DNA from 4 places in the Ruminococcus sp. RTP21484sp1_RTP21277st1_D2_RTP21277_210401 genome. Region 3 is predicted to be linked to each of the others. Evidence: riboswitches for the same ligand, from Rfam matches in the RefSeq annotation. Region 3 holds a riboswitch; each other region holds the start of a gene.
The links. Region 3 has a riboswitch for cyclic di-GMP ahead of AB5706_RS04270 (ATP-binding protein). Riboswitches for the same ligand answer to the same signal wherever they lie in the genome.

Region 1 (5,184 bases), on a different contig from region 3:
GTAACACGCGCATCAGACGGAAAAGAAGTTGTGGATTTGTTTAAAAATCATCCACGAGGCACATACGATCTTATTTTGATGGATATTATGATGCCAAACATGGATGGACACCAAGCAGCAAAAGCCATTCGAGCCCTAGGTATAGAGCGGTCCGATGCAGTTACGATTCCAATTATAGCTTTGTCTGCAAATGCTTTTATAGATGATATTCAGGAATCCCTGGATTCAGGCATGAATGACCATATTTCCAAGCCGATTAACATGGAGGAATTAACTGATACAATTGCTAAATACATTAAACGTGACACATGTTTGGCAAAGGAACTGAAGCAGAAACAAAATGACGGTATCTGAATCCGCAGATCCATGATACAGAAAAGAGGACGATGATGGAAGTTCCAGAAGGAGTGGACGCAGAGTTACTTGCAAAAAGTTCTCAGCAATCTGGAAATGGCTGTGTTGCTGACATCATTAGCAAAATCAATGCAAGGGGAACATAATTAAGATAAAGGCAGACCGGTGGAGAGCAAAATCTCTACCGGTTTTATTTATGAGATCAAATCAGAGCATGTGAGAAAAAGAGGTAAAATCATAATAGGAATTGCTGTGCCTGGCACAGATCGAATATCCGCAAAAATAGAAGTAAAAGATGTGTAGATTTTTTAAAAAAATTATTGACGTGAGGAAAACCACGTGGTATGTTTTTTGAAAAAAAGAGATTATTTTAAAGGCAAACCTGTTGAAAGGCAGGGTCGCAAAGCCAAAAGGGACTAAAGTCAGAAAACTTGACCATGTCAGCCGGTTGCCACTGTTTCCATATCATCATAATATATGGAAAAGATGTTTGAACAGAAGAGATTCCGATACCTTTTATACTATATAGATGTGTGATTTAAAAAAAATATAGTAGGGACACTGGCAGATTTTGGCAAGTGTCCTTTTTGTATGCAAAAATGGGTAACAAAACTAGCAGGGACAGGTTTTCTGTATACAGATAAAAGCAAGATGAAGAAGGCATAAGACGGAGAGAGGATTTTTATAAAATGAAAAATTATGAAGACAAAATATATTCCTTAGGTGAGACTGTAACGGGGCAGACACAGGCCATGTCACAGGCCGTACAGAAAACACTGGAAAATAATGGCGGGGTAGGTATAATGACAGGATCTTATGACCAAAACCTGTCTATTTTGTCTGTGAATAATCTGCTGTTGCATAGTACAGGATATACATTCGATACTTTCATGGAACAGACAAAAGGCTCATTGAGAAACTTCTTTTATGACGAGGAAGATATACTGGAGCGAGACCGTTTTTTGCAGCTTCACGGAACAGGGGAAGCACAGATCCTTGCAGCAGACGGTACAGTGAAAAATGTACGGCTTTGTAAAGAGGATGCGACAGATGAGGCGGGCAGACAGATCTGGGTTATGTCCGTACAGGTCAACTGGGATCATGTAAATTTGACACTGCTCAATGAGGCTATCTGTTCCGGCTTCTGGTATTTTGACTGTGACGAAAACAGTGAGATTGTGAATGCGAACTGGAGTCATGAATTCCGAAAAATGCTCGGCTATCATGACACTCTGGACTTTCCGAATAAACTGGAATCCTGGTCAGATCTTCTGCATCCACAGGATAAAGAAAGAGTAATGGTACAGCTTCAGGCGGCAATTAAGGATAAGACGAACCAGATAAAATACCAGGTAGAGTATCGTATGAGAATGAAGGATAATCAATACCAGTGGTTTCGGGCATCTGCAGAAGTAATACGCCGTCTGGATGGTTCTGCCAGCAGGATTGCCGGGATTTTTGTTAACATTGATGGGGAGAAAAAAGAAAGCATGCAGGCACAAAAATCTGCTGCTTTCCACCGGGCTTTTACGAAAGCAGATTTGTGCGAGTATTATGTGAATCTGGAAGCGAATACTTTTGATACCTTTAAGGTTGAACCGTCCTTGATGACCGTCTTTGAACAGAGTTATACGTGGGATGAATTGATTCGGCATTTTGTGGATTCCTATGTTGTGGAGACAGATAAGAAGGCGGTATCCTCTTTTTACGACCGTGGTTATATTGCAGAAAGGCTGAAGGGTCTGGAAACCGAATTGGCTTTAGAGTGCCGTATCACTCTGAATGGAGAAGAACGATGGGTCCGCAATGTGGTCATACGTGGCGAAATAGAGGATTCAGAATATGCCATGATCTTTCTGCGTGATATCACAGAGGCAAAGGTAGAGAGCGCACGGCATCTGCAGATGGCAGCGGACAATGCTTCCATGGAGCAGCTGATCCAGAGCATAGTGCGTCTGGTTGACCGCTTTGTTGTCTGTGATCTGGAAAATGACAGATATGAATTCTACAATCTGAATGGACAGATGATATATAAACCTCTGGGATTTTATCATGATTTTCAGATGCAGGTTCTTGAAAAATATAAGACACTGGAACCATTGGAAGCTATAGATATCCTGGTAGCCCCGGATAATATTCGGAAAAAACTGAAAAGTGAAAATGATATTTATAAGTTTGAGTATTGCAGCCTGGATGAAAAGACTTATAAAATCGCTTCTTATATTCCCTTGGAATGGAAGAATGGAAAGCTGGAAAAGGTATTGCTGGCATCCATGGATGTGACACAGGAGAAGAAAGCAGAGATTGAATCCCGTCAGGCACTGAAAGAGGCTTACCGGTCCGCAGAAAACGCAAATCGTGCGAAAACAGAATTCCTTTCCAATATGTCCCATGATATCCGGACACCAATGAATGCCATTGTGGGTCTGACGGCAATCGCAGGAGCAAATATTGAGAGTCAGGACAGAGTTATTGAATGTCTCAGCAAGATTACAGAATCAAGCCGTCATCTGCTGGGACTGATCAATGAAGTGCTGGATATGGCACGTATCGAAAGCGGAAAAATGACGCTGGCACAGGAAGATTTCAATCTGTCAGATCTGGTAGATAATCTTATTACACTTACGAAACCGGTGCTTGATGAACATAAACATAATTTTGATATACACATCAATCATATTGAACATGAGGCTGTCTGTGGTGACAGCTTGAGGATTCAGCAGGTATTTGTGAATCTGATGAGTAATGCGATCAAGTATACACCGGATGGTGGAAATATTACTTTTTCCATAGAGGAAAAGCCAAATGGATTTTCAGAACTTGGATGCTATGAATTTACGATTGAGGATAATGGAATCGGTATGTCACCGGAATTCCAGAAAATCATGTTTGATCCTTTCAGCCGTGCAGATGACCACCGGACAACCAGAGTTCAGGGAACCGGTCTTGGAATGGCAATCAGCAGAAATATTGTGAACCTGATGAATGGTAATATTAAAGTGGACAGTACCTTACATAAGGGAACCAGAATTACGGTAACAATTTATCTGGAGCTTCAGGAAAAAGAAAAAGAACAGGACAAAAATCTGATGAATCTGCCGGTTCTGGTAGTGGATGATGATAAGACATGCTGTGAAAGTACAGTTGCCACACTGAAGGAAATCGGTATTATGGGTGAATGGGTTCTCTCTGGCAGGGAAGCGGTTGAGCGCTGTTATGCACGGCATGAGTTGAAAGATGATTACTTTGCTGTTATTTTAGACTGGAAGATGCCGGATATGGATGGTATAGAGACTGCCAGACAGATCCGGAAACGGATAGGAAAAGAGATCACCATCATTGTATTGACATCCTATGAATTCAGCGAAATTGAAGAAGAAGCAAAGGCTGCAGGTGTAGATGCTTTTATTGCAAAACCGCTGTTCCGTTCCCGGCTGACGGCAACACTACGGCAGTTTACTTCAAGCAGAAAAGAAAAAACAGCAAGAAATTATCTGGAAAAGTTGTCAGAATCAGACTACACGGGAAAAAGGATTCTGCTAGTTGAGGATAATGAGTTGAACAGAGAAATTGCTGTTGAAATTTTGCAGATGACAGGGGCAGAAGTGGAAATAGCAGAAAATGGGAAAATCGCAGTTGAAAAAGTGGAAGCTTCTCCGGAAGGATTGTATGATCTTGTTTTTATGGATATCCAAATGCCTGTCATGAATGGTTATGAGGCAACTGCAGCAATCAGGAGCCTTCCGGGTGAAAAGGGAAAACTGCCTATTGTTGCTATGACTGCCAATGCTTTTGCAGAAGATGTACAGTTGGCCAAAAATACAGGCATGAATGGACATATCGCGAAACCGCTGGATATGGATAAGCTGAATGATGTTCTGGAAAACTGGCTGTAATTGCCTTCCTGGATGCATGGGAAAAGCAGCTAGGAAACATAGAGAGGGTTTTGTTATGACAGAAACTAAATATATATTTCCGAAGCAACCGCAGTCCATGGCAGTTTTGGCTTTCATAGCAGTGCTGATCATTTTGCTTCTTGTCCTAATTGTAATGGTACATATAAGAAGGAATTAAGATTGAGTTATTGGGGATTGCAATAATACCTTTAGAAATTGCTGTGACAACAAATAATTTTTGGGGATATGTCCTAGGTGTTTTTGGATTTGGCGTCGCTGTAGTTGGCTGTTTTCTAAAAGATAATCACTGATAACTTCTTGTTTGAAAAATTGAGAAAACGTAATATTGAACAAAAAAGAAATGCACAGTTCTTAGTTTATCGTGAACTGTGCATTTTTGTAAATAAATACTTTTAATTAGCCGATTACGGCATCCTCTGCTGTAAAATGTTCCAGAGAATTTTCTTTTACCTGAATGCAGATATAAGTAATTCCAGAAATATCGGATGCAAAAAACTGACGCTTTGCAGCAGGTGCGATTTTTAGCCAGTCTCCAGTTGAAAGGCTAATTTCTTCTCCATCAATTATGGCTTTGCCGTTACCTGAAAGAATTCCATAGATTTCTTCATTTTCTTTATGAGAATGAACAAATGGGACATTTGCTCCTGCAGGTAGTTCGTTTAAACTGATTTCTGCACCTGTTAAAGACAACTTTTCATGCAGCTCAATTCGGTTTTCCTTTCCAATAGTTGTTTTTGTGTAATTTGCCATAATAATACCTCCATAGTTAATTTGTAGTTTCTGGTTGCTTGGTGTTAGTATAGTGTGAGACACATACAAAAACAAGTACGCACCTTTTTGTAACTGTACACTCAAAATCGAATGTGTTACAATAGCCTCGGAGGTGAGAATTATGCGAGCAAAAGAAGAATTA
Region 2 (5,184 bases), on a different contig from region 3:
TATGCACAAAAATAGCAGCAGAATCCGAAGCAGATAAAAGTCGAATTTTATGGTGATTCTGGAAGCGAAAAAATAGGGATGCAGCCTCGGTGTGAGGTTACATCCCTTTTAGATATAAACAATCTCTTATAGAATATAATTAATATTTTTAGTCATACTTATTATCTATATCATAATCCAAATCATCATCATCTAAATCGTCATCATCCTGAATTGCATCATAATACCAGAAATACTCATCCAATTTTGTTGTTTTATTTGGATTAATTACTATTTCAGGATAAATGTTATATACATAACCGCTTACATATTCGCGTAAATAATTAATGTTTTGTTTAGATAAACATTCTTCAAAAAAACTGTCGAATAGATCTGGATCTTCAGTATCATTATTTCCATCATAATAATCTGACTTAATTAAGCATACATATTTACCAGGATTAATATTTTTTATTGTATAAGTTCCTGCTACATATACATCTCCTGCATATATGTTATATTTATTATATTCTCCTAAATCTGCAACAGCCCAATCCCATGTATCAGTCAAATACAATTCTTTAGCAGAACCATTAAGTGGTATTAAAATTACCTCAGCCTGATAGTCAGGTTTTCTTTTGACATTTTCTATTCTTCCAGTTAATTCTCCCAAATTTATATTTACAGTTGGATTGCTTTTTACTGTAATTGTACAACAATATACCTTTCCCCCAATTTTAGCAGAAATTGTTGCCTTTCCTGCCTTTTTACCTAATACTACGCCACTATTAGAAACTGTTACAATATTTTGATTATTACTTGACCAACTTATCTTTTGTCTAGTTCCTGTCAATTGCAGCTGGTATGTCTTACCCACATTTATTGTAACAGACTTTTTATTGAGCTTTGGCGTTTCAACAGTGACTTTGCAAGTGTACTTTTTACTTCCAACCTTTGCAGTAATCACTGTTATACCTTTTTTCTTGCCAACAACCACACCCTTAGAAGATACAGTTGCCACAGATTTTTTACTACTGCTCCATTTTGCTTTTTTCTTTGTCCCTTTTAATTTCAAAGTCTTTTTCTGACCTTTTACCATTATCAAAGACTTGGAACTAATTTTTACTGCAGCCTGTACTGTTTGCATTGTTCCTAACTGTGTTGCTACTTCTGGTGATAATAAAGTCAATGAGAATACTGCGATCATTACCACCAAAAACTTCTTCAGAAATCCTTGCTTCTTTTCCATGCGTTTTTCCTCCATACATTACTTAACTTTTACTTTGCACTTCTTGGTTATTTTACCAGACTTGATTGTAATTGTTGCAGTACCTTTTTTCTTGCCTTTTATAACACCTTTTTTCGAAACAGTAGCAATCTTCTTGTTTGAAGATTTATAGGTAACTTTATCTGCTTTTTCTGTGTAACTCAGCTTCGGTTTCAAAGTATAACTCTTGCCCTTTTTCACTGATACAGAAGATTTTACACCCTTGATAGCTGTTGTGCCCGGTACAACAATTGTATAGACAGCTTTTTGAGATCCTGACTTAACAGTAATCTTAACAGTTCCAGCAGCTACCGCTTTTACTTTACCCTTTTTATCTACTGTTGCTACTTTTTTATTGGATGTAGAGTATTTTACGTTCTTCCAAGATGAATCTGATTTAACTGATGTTGTTTTACCCTTCGTAACTGTTATGGTTGATGGTTTTGTTGGTGCTACAGTTGGAGCTGGAGTATTTGTTGGCTGTGATGCAACTGTTGGCTGTGGTGCCTTTGTTGGAGCTGGTGTAGGTGTACTTGCTGGAATTATTTTTGCAATACTCTGTTTTTCAAGCTCACCACATTTTGTACAAGTACGCTGTTTTTCACCTGCATTTGTCACCGTTGCTTCACGTACAACTTGCCACTCGCTCCATGAGTGTCCTGTTGCTGGTATTGTTTTCTGTTCTACTAATACTTCTTCACATACTGAACAGTGGCTTCCTTCTATCTTTCCTGGCTTCGTACAAGTTGCAGAAACCATTTTATCAATTACAATTTTGTGTCCTGTTGCTGGTATTTCTTCTACTTTATTATCGTTACATCTTGCACAAGTATATGTTCTTTCTCCATCTTCGGTACAAGTTGCTTCTTTTGTTATTATTCCACCATTCCAAGAATGACCCAATGCTGGAATTTCTTCGCTTTTAATATTATTACATCTAAAACATGTATAAATTTTTTCTCCACTATCTGTGCAAGTTGCTTTCGTTTTTATTACACCATTATTCCATTTGTGTCCTAAAGCGTCAATAATATCTCCAGAGCTTAAATATTTTCCACAATCTTTACAATAGGTATCGCCAGTATATCCTTCTTCATCACAAGTTGCTTCTTTTCTATACTTTACTTCAATATTATTATGCTCTAACATTGGAATAATATCTGTTTTATTTTTTGTTTTAAAATCTGTATTTTTAAACTCAACAATATATTGCGCTTTTCCATTCTCTGAACAAGTTGCTTCTTCAATAATATTTATTTTTGATTTTGCAACTTCAGTGTTTTCATTTCCGCACAAAGAACACACTTCTTTTGCAGTACATTGAGAATTATCCTTACTCCATTCATATGTTGGCTGGTTGTATACATGATTCTGTGATTTTGGCACAGATTTTGTTTCTGTATAGTCACACCCTTCTCTTTGGCACGAATATGTCGCAACTCCTTCAGAAATGCAAGTTGGCTCCAGTGTTATTATGCCACTATCTAAATCATGTCCCAGTGCAGGTATTACCGGAATACTGTCTAATTTTTGAGTACACATTTCATCAGTATATGCTTTTCCACCACAAGAATTGCAACTCCAATACTCTTCAAACCCTGATTTTAAACAAGTTGCTGGTTTAGTTATGTGATGTGCTACATAGTGAACCTCTTCTGTTAATGATCCCCATCTATCAGAATCATTGAATCCATTAATTTTTTTCCAATCAACTAACGTTCCTTCATAATGAATTGCGTCAATATATATCTCCTCTGTATTTGATATGTAACGGAAAAAGCACCTTTTACCAATTTTTTCCAGTGTCAATGGAAGATAAATATTTTTCAATCCAGTGCAATTATAAAACGCTCTTTCTCCTAAATTAACAAGATTTTTTGACATTTTAACATATGTTAATTTCTTACAATTATAAAAAGCTCGCATCCCGATGTCTGTTATAGTATCTGGAATAGCAATCTTTTCCAAAGAACTACAACCTTCAAAGGCAAATCCATTTATTTTTATCACTCCATCTGGAATCGTAACTTTCTTAATGTTAACACAATTTTCAAAAGCACTCTGTCCTATTAGCTTTATAGAATTTCCAAAACTAACATTCTCTAGATTTTTAAAATCTTCAAAAGAACACATTCCAACACTTGTCACACCATTTTCGATTATTACACTTGAAATATTATTAGCATATGGAAACCATGGCGTATATTTCGCCCCATTATAATTTTCCATATCACCATTGCCGCTAATAACTAATGTATCATCCATTCCATCCTCATTAGAATCAACAATTTTCCATTTAATATTACTTTGATCGGTATCTTCAGTCACAGTATTCTTGTCATCAACAAATACCTGAGTTTCTGGATCAGTTTCATCTTCTATCTCTTCTTCATTAACAAAATCTTCACTCTCACCATCTGAAAATCCTACAAAATCCTCTGAGCCTTGATCTATTTCCGGTACAGATTCTTTCACGTCTTCAACAGATTCTTCAGTTACATCTTCTGTAATCTCTTCCCCATCAGAGAATCCATCTTCCTGCACAATCTCTTCCGCTGCAAATACATTACCAGACATTCCGGAAAATACTATTGCAGATGATAACAATACTGCTAAAATCCTTTTCTTCCTCATACTTCTTTTCCTCCTAAAAATAAAAGCACTACTCACCGGAATACACTTCAGGCAAGTAATGCTTTTCACGTTCAATTGCAACTGGCTACCATTTTACAGGCCCTATAGCTTTGCGCCGTAGCCTTTCGACTACTTTGCCTGATATTCGGTTTTTGCTTGATTTATATAAGCAAAATTATACGCTTATGGTATGGGAAAGTCAACAAATACATGGTACAGTTTGGTCTTATATTGGATGTTTTTCATAAATTTTTATGGTATTTTGGGGATGGTGGTGTTATACTTGAGGAAAATAGATTGTGGTAACGTTATTAATGAAAAGGAGCATCTTATATGGGCGAAATAACAATCTCCAAAATATTTGAGCAAAATATAAATGGCGAAACCAAACGCTTTTTTCGAGAATATCGTATTACCTGCGAGCAGCTTACAGAAAGTACAAGATTTTGTCATAAATACAATCAAAATTGTTTTGTGTGTTCTTTAAAATTTGAACAGTTCCCAAAAAAGGGTGAAAATATTGCCTACTGCGAAGGCTCCAACACTACACTTGTATCTAAAGCAAAAGAAAATAAACCAATAACAATTATTAAGCGTAAAAAGAAATGTCCAAATGTCGAACACCTAAAAAAAATTGATCCAACGAAACCCATAGTACAACTTGAAACGGCCAAAAAGTTAGCTCGTATTAAGCCTTCAGCTATTACGCATAAAAGCTCTAATATTTTTGAACGTCACCCGAATGCTAAAATTGTGCCAAACGTTGCCCCTAAACCAAATTTGTCTCCAAGCAAAAAAAGGCACAAAAAGAAGAATAACAGCGTAAGCAACAATACATCTTCACCGGTTGGAAGAACATTAACAACTTCTCCTAAATATGCTTTTACCAAAATGAAAATCCATCGATCCAGAAAAAAAAATAGATATACTATATCTCCTCAAAAATACAGCACTTGCTGGAGATGCGGTGCCCCTTGTTATGGTGGAACACATTACTGTTTTGAACATCTGAAAGAAAACAACGAATATTAATACCTGTTATAAAAATACATAATGGAGGTTCCAACCGTGAAAAGCAATTCCGTTTACCAAAAGAAGAAGCCTCGCATGTATGATGGTAGGAAAAGTGTTTTGCATGTGCCTGATAGTGGATGCAACTTCTATAAAACACGAAAAACTGGAAGACTGGGATCAACTGTGAAAATTATATAGTAGATAAAAAATCTTGCAAACTTGACAGCAAAATATGTATAGATTCTTCTCGTTGTCCATTTTACAAAAGAAAGAAGCCAACAAAGAAATAA
Region 3 (5,184 bases):
CCACTTCTAACTGCAAAGCATGCCTCCATTGTTTTTGTAAGTGGAATACTCTTGAAATTTTGACTGTTATCATATATTAGTGCCTGACTTGCGCCCATGAGGAAACAGTCTGCTTTTTCATGAATGACCATATCTGCTGCATCGTCAAGCGAATCACAATCTATAAGCTTCCATTGGGGATAACTGAATGCAATATGCTGTTTTAAGGCATATTTTTCCCTGGGCACAGCTACAGTATACACCTTATTCTCATCAAATTTTTCCTCATCTGTTACCGCCATCAGGCTGTAGGTCCAGGCTGTGTTTGTAAGTGTATATCCGTTTTTTTCTGCAAAATATGGATTCCTGCCAGCATAAAAAATCATGTCAATCTCTCGTTCTTGTAAAGCCTGAAGCATTTCATCATAATCATCATATTCCTGTATATTAAATTCCAGTGTCTGATTTCCCAGACAGTCTTTGGCATAAGAGAAATATTCTGCCAGCATACCGGTAAGTTTTCCAGTCTCTTCGTCCAGAGAAAATACTGCCGCATCATTACTCAGAAATCCGATCCGGATACCATCATGTTCTTCCAACCAGGACTTTTCTCCGCCTGTAAGACTTTGACAATAATCAAGCGTAAAATACTTTTTATACAGATCCGCCTTGAAAAAAGGACTATCCTGATCCAGCTGACGCATAGCCCAGTCCAACTCTGTCTTGATATCGCTGCGCTCTTTATTTATTACAAAATATATGCCGGATTTACCAATCGTGGTAACGGATGATATTCCCTGTTCAGACCAGATGGATTCCTCCAGAGATACAAAACAATCGATTTCATGATTCGCTAATTTCTTTTCGACATCATCATTATTATTCACATTTACATGTTCTGTATGTATGCCATTCTTATTTTCCCATTCTGTCAGCATGATTTCAGGCTCAGTACCCATGAGCACACCTACACGTTTACCGTCCATAGATTTGAAATCAGACGTCCCAATATCCGTATCCGATAAATCAGCATAAAGGATATATTTTTCCTCACCCATGGGTTCATCCGGGAAAAGCATCTTCTGTGCACGTTCATCGGTGTAAGAAATATCGCCCATGATATCAATCTCACCATTTTCAAGCTTATCAAAACAGTTGGACCAGTCACATTTCACATGCTCAAATTTCCATCCGGTATAACCTGCCAGAGCCTGCATGAGCTCGTAGCCATAACCTCGTCTGACACCGTTTTTATCGACATAATTAAAGGTATCCTCAAATGAGCCGACACGGATGGTCTGTGGCTGTTTTTCATCATTATTCGTTTCAGCAGCCTGGCAGTGTACCGATAACATCATCCACATTCCCAGGACCACAAATATACATGCAAATAGTACGGCTGATTTTTTTCTACTTTTATCCATATTTTTTATTTCCTTCATCCGTTTGTGTTTTATGATGTTCCAAACACCAGGTCAAAAACAGCAAGTATTGTTTTTATATCAATCGGTTTTGCAATATGTGCATTCATCCCTGTTGCTGTGTACTGCTGCTGTGTAATTTCCATCATCTCTGCAATGCCCCGGGTGATAAAAACGCTGCCAAACAGGCAGCGCATCTCATTTCATGCAACTGGCTGCCATTTTACAGGCCCTGTAGCTTTGCGTCGCAGACTTTCATCTGTTTTGCCGATTTCCATATTAGAGCATTTAAAATTATACAAAAAAACTGATTTTATTATACTCCCTTGCTCCACTTTACACAAGAAAAACCTCACCGCTTTAACGCTTAAAAATAATTTGAAAACCTGCTAAAAAGTTGTTAACCGAACTTCTTAGCAGGTTTTTATTACTAATCTGTCAGATTATTTTGTAATGTACTGATCAATTCCTCTATAACGATTGGCTTGGATAAGAATCCATTCATACCGCATTCCAACGCTTTCTTTCTGTCCTCGTCAAAAGCATTGGCCGTCATGGCAAGGATGGTGATTCCTGCCAGTGCCGGATCCCTAAGGGCACGGATCTGCTTCGTGGCCTCATATCCGTTCATTACCGGCATCTGCACATCCATCAGCACCAGATCATAACCGCCCGGTTTCGACCTCTTGACCTTCTCTACTGCCTCTGCCCCATTTTCTGCAGTATCCACCAGGAAGCCATATTCATTAAGGATCTCCACCGCAATTTCACTGTTCAGCTCATTGTCTTCCACAAGCAGTATACATCTGCCTCTGAAATCTGAGCATGCCGCCGGAAGAACAGGCTTCTCCTGCTCAGCCTGATTCTGGCCAATGGCAGTCATCAGGGTATCTCTGATATCGGACATAAACAGAGGTTTCGCACAGAATGCAGTTACTCCTGCAGCCCTGGCTTCCACTTCGATGTCTGACCAGTCATAAGCAGTCAGAATAATGATCGGTGTATCGTCACCAAGACTGCGGATCTGTCTGGTGACCTCAATACCATTCATATCCGGCAGTCGCCAGTCGATGATATAAGCATGGAAGGCATCCCCAAGCTCCATAGACTGTCGTGCACGCAGAACAGCCTCCTTACCGGAAAGTGTCCATTCCGAACGCATTCCAACCCTCACAAGCATTTTTGTCACGCTGTCACAGGTATTAAAATCGTCATCTACAACCAGAGCCTTAAGACCTTCCAGCTCTATGATCTTCTCTATACGTTGGTGCTCAGGCTGAGTCCGGAATGGCAGTCGGACGATAAATTCGGTACCTTTCCCCTGCTCTGTCCGGACCTCAATGGTGCCGCCCATCATATCCACAATATTCTTGGTGATGGCCATGCCAAGTCCTGTACCCTGAGTCCTGCTCACAGTGGAAGTCCGCTCCCTCTCAAAAGGAGAAAAGATCTTCTGTACAAATTCCTGACTCATACCGATTCCGTTATCCTTTACCCGGATCTCGTACAGTTCACTGCCTCTTTGGAACCCCGGATACTGTTTCAGCCGGACAGAAACGGTTCCGCCAGCAGGAGTAAACTTGATCGCATTGGACAAAAGATTCAGCAGCACTTGATTCAGTCGTGTCTTATCACAATAGACATTCTCATTTGTCACATCCACGGCATCCATATAGAGCTCCAGCTGCTTCGCATGGATCTGCCCGCTGATGATCGTTTTCAGATCATGAAGCACATCCGACAGACTGACCTCCGTTTCTTCCAGATGGATCTTTCCACTCTCAATCCGGCTCATATCCAGGATATCATTGATCAGAGAAAGCAGATGGTTACTGGAGGAAAGGATCTTACCCAGATAATCCCGAACCCTGTTTTTATCATCAATATTGCTTACAGCCAGTGTGGTAAAGCCGATGATCGCATTCATTGGTGTCCGGATATCGTGAGACATGTTGGAAAGGAAGGTACTCTTGGCCCTGTTTGCTGTCTCCGCCGCACGGACTGCCTCAGAAAGTGCCTGGTTCATTTTCCAGTCCGAGGTACGGTCCGACAGAACCAGGATGTATTTCTTTTTTCCATTTACCTCACTACCCATTGCAATATTATGGAACCAGCGTTTTTCCCCTGTTTTCTGATGAACATATTCAAAATCCCATTCTCGCTGTTCATGAACCTTGATTTCTTCCAGATAATTTTTCTCCGGATCTTCATGTTCCGCCGGATGCAATTTTCCCAGAACACGAATATCTCTACGAATCTGTTCTACCGTAATACCCAGCAGATTTTCCGCATTTGGGCTGACGTAATCTGCCTGATATGTTTTTGCATCCAGCATCAGAAAGACATCATCCACGTTCATTGAAAGCTTTTGAAACAGCTCATCCCGGTACCGGATCTCCGTATCCTTTCTTCTGAGATTTGTCCTGCTTTTTTGAATAATAAGACTGATAAGAAAAGCAGCAATACAGAACACGACCGCACCAACAAGAAGCATTGTACTGCTCTGCAGGCTGTTCATACTGGCATTGACAATATCCGCCTGTACAAGTCCCAGAAATACCCAGTCCTGAATATCTGATTTTTCATAAACCAGATAATAGTTCCTTCCATCCAGATCTATCAGCAGCGCACCGGTATGTCCTGCTTTAAACTTCTCCGAAAGCTTATTGACCTCTTTCTCCGACATATCAGAATGCTCTCTCAGAACACCGAAGAAATTATATACATTCCCCCATGACTCAGAAGAATGATCGATCACAACACGGCCATCCGGATGAACAATAAAACTCTGTGCATTTCCATTGAAAGCAGAAATATCCAGTACATCTACGATATCAGAGTTTTCATAGGCAATGGCGATGGCATCATATTCAAATCCCTGATAGCTTCCATGAGCCCTGGGAGTAGCAAAAACAAGCAGCTGGGATTTTCCTGGAACTGCTGCATTTGATATCACATCATTTCCCTGCCGGATGTCCTCTTCAATATCTTCCTGTAATCCAAGGTATCCGTTTTCCCCTGTCACCAGCTTATAGTTTCCGTCGGCTGACAGAAAAAAGAAATCCAAAAATCCGGCATCCTCCTGCGCATTCTTTATATAATGACGGATTTCATCTTCACTGGAGATATTTTGCAGATTCTCACCCCATATATGGAGATAAGTCAGGTTCTTATCTGTCAGTTCCCTTAGCATATTATCAGACTGATGAAAAATCTCTGTCAGATGAGAAACGCTTTCCTCATAAATGGTTTTCGACACAAAGTCAAAATATCGGAAAACCATCAGAACAATTCCCAGTAAAACAGCTGTAAAGACAGCAATCCGGGATCGTTTTACCATGCCAGGTTTCTTTCTGCCTTTATTACGATTCTTAATATCCATTCTTCTCACCTCAGAGTCATGTAGTCTTCAGGCTCTGCAAGAACGGCATTACCATCTGAAACATATTCTGTCCAGGTATCTTTCACAAAGGTATCTTCTCCCTCAAACACAATATTCTCATCTGTGAGATAAGCTTCCATGTGTTTTGGTATCGCAAGGCAGGTTACCGTGAATGTATCATTGTCCTGAACTTTTTTTCCATCTTTTGTAACTTTACTCAATGTGTAGCCATCATCTGTTTCTTTGACTTCCACGGAAATCCCGCTGAACACAGGCAGCGAACCACGGTTAAAGGGAATGAAGCCGCCCTGGTAGCCTTCTACAAAGTTTCTGACTGTCTCTTTCAGTTCTTCCCCGCTCATCTTGCAGCTATACGCAGAAAGACTGTTTGGCATGATCATG
Region 4 (5,184 bases), on a different contig from region 3:
TACTCAAATGCGCGTCTAATGTCAATACACTGTCATTATATAAGGCACATAAATTTGCTAAAATGCATCAAAATCCATCTGCGTAGCGATCTGCGCATAGCCTTTGTACTCATCATTGCTGCTTTCTGCGTACATGTCGTTCACCATCCCAATCGTAAGAAGATCCAGATCCCGGCTGGAGATTCCGAGCTGTACGCAGCGAAGCAGAAACAAGGGTGTGGTCATCGGGCGGTCAGTTGCGTGAAGTTTTTTTTAGATTCCACATCCGTCTGGACATTCCATAGATTGAACAGGTGATCCGTACCGGGACAGCAGACATCGGAGAAAAGTATTTGGCTGTAATCCGTAAGGCTGCCAGTGATTACACAAGAGAAATTTTTCATAAGCTGAGAGAACGGGAATACAATCCGGAGCTGATGCGTTTATATGTAGTTGTTGGTGGTGGCTGCATGATTCAGAACTTCGGGGAATATGACAAAGACAGAGTAACGATTGTGCGAGACATCTTCGACTTTGCGAATGGTTCATAAACACAGATTTTCTATCAAAATATTATTGACGCATCGGAAACTTCATGGTATTTTATTTTTGATGAAAAATGGGAATTATTTAAAGGCAAACTTGCTGAAAGGCAGGGACGCAAAGCCAGAAGGGGCTAAAGTCAGAAAGTCTGACCATGTCAGCCGGTTGCTGCTGTTTCCATATATAGAAAAGACGTGAGAACGGAAGCGATTCCGATACCTTTTATACTATATGTATATGGATGTGTGAGTTTAAAAAGATGTAGCAGGGACACTGGCAGGATGTTTGTCAGGTGTCCTTTTTATATGCCAAAATATGTACGAGAACTTGCCGGAGCATGTTCTGGAGCGTGGTTGAAAAAGCATTCCTACAATCTGCGCGCCACATTTTGCAGAAAGCCTTTTTCAAACACGCATCAAACAGAGTGAGGGTTTTTATAAAATGTTATATAAGGAAAATTATGAGGATAAAATATATTCTTTAAACAAGACGGTACCTGGACAAACACAGGATTTATCACAGGCAATACAGAAAACACTGGAAAATAATGGCGGGGTAGGTATGTTGACCGGATATTATGACCAAAATCTGTCTATTCTGTCTGTGAGTAATCTGCTGCTACATAGTATAGGACATACGTTCGATTCTTTTATGAAGCAGACAAAAGGCTCATTGAAGAATTTTTTTTACGGCAAGGATATAAGTATATTGGATCGAGACCGTTTTTTGCAGATCCACGGAGCCGGGGAAGCGCAGATCCTTACAGCGGACGGTACAGTGAATAATGTACGGCTTTATAAAGAGGATGCGACAGATGAAGCAGGCAGACAGATCTGGATTATGTCCGTACAGGTCAACTGGGATCATGTAAATCTGGCACTGATCAATGAGGCTATCTGTTCCGGCTTCTGGTATTTTGACTGTGACGAAAACAGTGAGATTGTGAATGCAAACTGGAGCCATGAGTTCCGAAAAATGCTTGGCTATCATGATACTCTGGATTTTCCGAATAAACTGGAATCCTGGTCAGATCTTCTGCATCCACAGGATAAAGAAAGAGTAATGATGCAGCTTCAGGCGGCAATTGCGGATAAGACGAATCAGGTAAAATACCAGGTAGAGTACCGTATGAGAATGAAGGATCATCAGTACCAGTGGTTTCGGGCATCAGCAGAAGTAATACGCCGGCTGGATGGTTCTGCCAGCAGGATTGCCGGGATTTTTATTAATATTGATGCGGAAAAAAAAGAAATTATGCAGGCACAAAAGTCAGCAGCTTTCCACCGTGCCTTTACGAAAACAGATCTGTGCGAATATTATGTTAACCTGGAAGCAAACACATTTGATACCTTTAAGGTTGAACCGTCCCTGATGACTGTTTTTGAACAGAGTCATACATGGGATGAACTGATCCGGCATTTTGTGGATTCCTATGTTGTGGAAACAGATAAGAAGGCAGTATCTGCTTTTTATGATCGTGGCTATATTGCGGAAAAACTGAAGGGTCTGGAAACCGAATTGTCTTTGGAGTGCCGAATCACTCTGAAGGGAGAAGAACGATGGGTCCGTAATGTGATCATACGTGGCGAGATAGAGGATTCAGAATATGCCATGATTTTTCTGCGGGATATTACGGAGGCAAAGGTAGAGAGCGCACGGCATCTGCAGATGGCAGCGGATAATGCTTCCATGGAGCAGCTGATTCAGAGCATAGTGCGTCTGGTTGACCGTTTTGTTGTCTGTGATCTGGAAAATGACAGATATGAATTCTACAATCTGAATGGACAGATGATATATAAACCTCTGGGCTTCTATCATGATTTTCAGATGCAGGTTCTTGAAAAGTATAAGACACTGGAACCGTTGGAAGCTATAGATATTCTGATAGCCCCGGAAAATATCCGGGAAAATCTGAAAAGCGAAAATGATATTTATAAGTTTGAGTATTGCAGCCTGGATGAAAAGACTTATAAAATCGCTTCTTATATTCCCTTGGAATGGAAGAATGGAAAGCTGGAAAAGGTATTGCTGGCATCCATGGATGTGACACAGGAGAAGAAAGCAGAGATTGAATCCCGTCAGGCACTGAAAGAGGCTTACCGGTCCGCAGAAAATGCAAATCGTGCAAAAACAGAATTCCTTTCCAATATGTCCCATGATATCCGGACACCGATGAATGCCATTGTGGGTCTGACAGCAATCGCCGGAGCAAATATTGAGAGTCAGGACAGAGTTATTGAATGTCTCAGCAAGATTACAGAATCAAGCCGTCATCTGCTTGGGTTGATCAATGAAGTGCTGGATATGGCACGTATTGAAAGTGGAAAAATGACACTGGCACAGGAAGATTTCAATCTGTCAGAATTGGTGGATAATCTTATTACACTTACGCGACCGGTGCTTGATGAACATAAACATAATTTTGATATACACATTAATCATATTGAACATGAGGATGTCTGCGGTGACAGTCTGAGGATTCAGCAGGTATTTGTGAATCTGATGAGTAATGCGATCAAGTATACACCGGATGGCGGGAATATTACTTTTTCCATAGAGGAAAAGCCAAATGGATTTTCGGAGCTTGGATGCTATGAATTTACGATTGAGGATAATGGAATCGGTATGTCGCCGGAATTCCAGAAAATCATGTTTGATCCCTTCAGCCGCGCAGATGACCATCGGACAACCAGAGTTCAGGGAACTGGTCTGGGAATGGCAATCAGCAGAAATATTGTAAATCTGATGAATGGTAATATTAAAGTGGACAGCACCTTACACAAGGGAACTAAAATTACGGTAACAATTTATCTTGAACTTCAGGAAAAAGAGAAAGAAAAGGATGAAAATCTGATGAATTTGCCGGTTCTGGTTGTGGATGATGATAAGACATGCTGTGAAAGTACAGTTGCGACATTGAAGGAGATTGGAATTACAGGCGAATGGGTCCTCTCCGGCAGAGAAGCCGTTGAGCGCTGCTATGCACGTCATGAGTTAAAAAATGATTACTTTGCTGTTATTTTGGACTGGAAGATGCCGGATATGGATGGCATAGAAACTGCCAGACAGATTCGGAAACGGATAGGGAAGGAGATTACCATCATTGTACTGACATCTTATGAGTTCAGCGAGATTGAAGAAGATGCAAAGGCAGCAGGTGTAGATGCTTTTATTGCAAAACCGTTATTCCGTTCCAGGCTGACCGCTACACTGCGGCAGTTTGTTTCTGACAAAAAAGAAAAAACAGCAAGGAATTATCTGGAGAATCTGTCAGAAGCAGATTACACAGGAAAAAGGATTCTGCTGGTCGAGGATAATGAGTTAAACAGAGAAATTGCAGTGGAAATCCTGCAGATGACAGGGGCAGAAGTTGAGACAGCCGAAAATGGAAAAATTGCAGTTGAAAAAGTGGAGGTTTCTCCAAAAGACCGGTATGACCTTATTTTTATGGATATCCAAATGCCTGTTCTGAATGGTTATCAGGCAACCGCAGCAATTAGAAGCCTCCCCGGTGAAAAAGGAGAACTGCCAATTGTTGCCATGACTGCCAATGCTTTTGCAGAAGATGTACAGCTGGCAAAAAATACAGGTATGAACGGACATATCGCAAAGCCGCTGGATATGAATAAGCTGAGTGATGTTTTGAAAAAATGGCTGTAATGATACTGCGAACGGAGTGAACAGGAACGCTGTAATTTATTTATGTGTAGGCGAAAAAATAATTGACAGAAAAACACAGTCATTATAAAATATTTCCGAAAGGTAATGTGGACAAAAGTCTGGGTGGATAAGCTTCCCAGGCTTTTTATGTGAAGATAGAACAGACCGCAGTTTTCTTATTGAAAGAGAAATGTCTGTTTGAAAGTCTGTTGCCTGTCTTTCATTGAGGAGAGAAAAATTTATGTTAAATCAGTTTTCAAGAACCCAGCTTCTTCTTGGAGAAGAGGGGATGAAGAAGCTTGCCGGTGCCAGAGTGGCAGTATTTGGAATCGGCGGTGTTGGCGGATATGTGTGTGAGGCGTTGGTGAGAAGCGGGGTAGGTGCTTTTGACCTGATCGATGACGATAAGGTATGCCTTACGAATCTGAACCGCCAGATCATAGCAACGCGAAAAACAGTGGGAAAATACAAGACGGATGTTATGAAAGAGCGTATGCTGGAAATCAATCCGGACGTGAAGGTGGAGACACATAAGTGTTTTTTTCTGCCGGAGAATGCAGACGATTTTCCATTTGAAGAATATGATTATATTGTAGATGCAGTAGATACCGTTACTGCAAAAATCTCCCTTGTCATGAAGGCGAAGGAGAAAGGGGTTCCGATCATCAGTTCTATGGGTGCCGGAAACAAACTGGATGCAAGCCAGTTTAAAGTTGCGGACATTTATAAGACTAAGGTCTGCCCTCTTGCCAAGGTTATGCGCCGCGAACTGAAGAAACGTGGCGTCCGTAAGCTGAAAGTGGTTTATTCCGAGGAAATCCCTACAAGACCGATAGAGGATATGTCCATCAGCTGCAGAACCCACTGTATCTGCCCGCCAGGTGCCAAGCACAAATGTACAGAGCGTCGTGATATTCCGGGAAGCGTAGCATTTGTGCCGTCTGTTGCAGGACTGATCATTGCCGGAGAGGTTGTGAAGGATCTTTGCAAGCCTTGAAAGAT

Region 1: another riboswitch for cyclic di-GMP. It lies ahead of AB5706_RS09875 (response regulator); the one in region 3 lies ahead of AB5706_RS04270 (ATP-binding protein).
Region 2: another riboswitch for cyclic di-GMP. It lies ahead of AB5706_RS18225 (leucine-rich repeat protein); the one in region 3 lies ahead of AB5706_RS04270 (ATP-binding protein).
Region 4: another riboswitch for cyclic di-GMP. It lies ahead of AB5706_RS19220 (hybrid sensor histidine kinase/response regulator); the one in region 3 lies ahead of AB5706_RS04270 (ATP-binding protein).

The regions. Positions count from the first base shown of each region.
Region 1 is NZ_JBCOMJ010000012.1:60,987-66,170, forward strand. Features, by position in the region: gene AB5706_RS09870 (ATP-binding protein) at 1-354, shown strand, start outside; cyclic di-GMP riboswitch class I at 720-810, shown strand; gene AB5706_RS09875 (response regulator) at 1,044-4,250, shown strand; gene AB5706_RS09880 (cupin domain-containing protein) at 4,668-5,021, opposite strand; gene AB5706_RS09885 (winged helix-turn-helix transcriptional regulator) at 5,164-5,184, shown strand, end outside.
Region 2 is NZ_JBCOMJ010000032.1:34,816-39,999, reverse strand. Features, by position in the region: gene AB5706_RS18230 (Ig-like domain-containing protein) at 149-1,228, opposite strand; gene AB5706_RS18225 (leucine-rich repeat protein) at 1,247-3,880, opposite strand; cyclic di-GMP riboswitch class I at 3,954-4,029, opposite strand; gene AB5706_RS18220 (hypothetical protein) at 4,214-4,912, shown strand.
Region 3 is NZ_JBCOMJ010000004.1:66,152-71,335, forward strand. Features, by position in the region: gene AB5706_RS04270 (ATP-binding protein) at 1-1,403, opposite strand, end outside; cyclic di-GMP riboswitch class I at 1,604-1,679, opposite strand; gene AB5706_RS04275 (hybrid sensor histidine kinase/response regulator) at 1,831-4,782, opposite strand; gene AB5706_RS04280 (extracellular solute-binding protein) at 4,788-5,184, opposite strand, start outside.
Region 4 is NZ_JBCOMJ010000035.1:39,492-44,675, reverse strand. Features, by position in the region: gene AB5706_RS19235 (hypothetical protein) at 58-225, opposite strand; gene AB5706_RS19230 (hypothetical protein) at 333-530, shown strand; cyclic di-GMP riboswitch class I at 605-695, shown strand; partial or broken gene AB5706_RS19225 (DUF6783 domain-containing protein) at 774-908, opposite strand; gene AB5706_RS19220 (hybrid sensor histidine kinase/response regulator) at 964-4,182, shown strand; gene AB5706_RS19215 (tRNA threonylcarbamoyladenosine dehydratase) at 4,424-5,179, shown strand.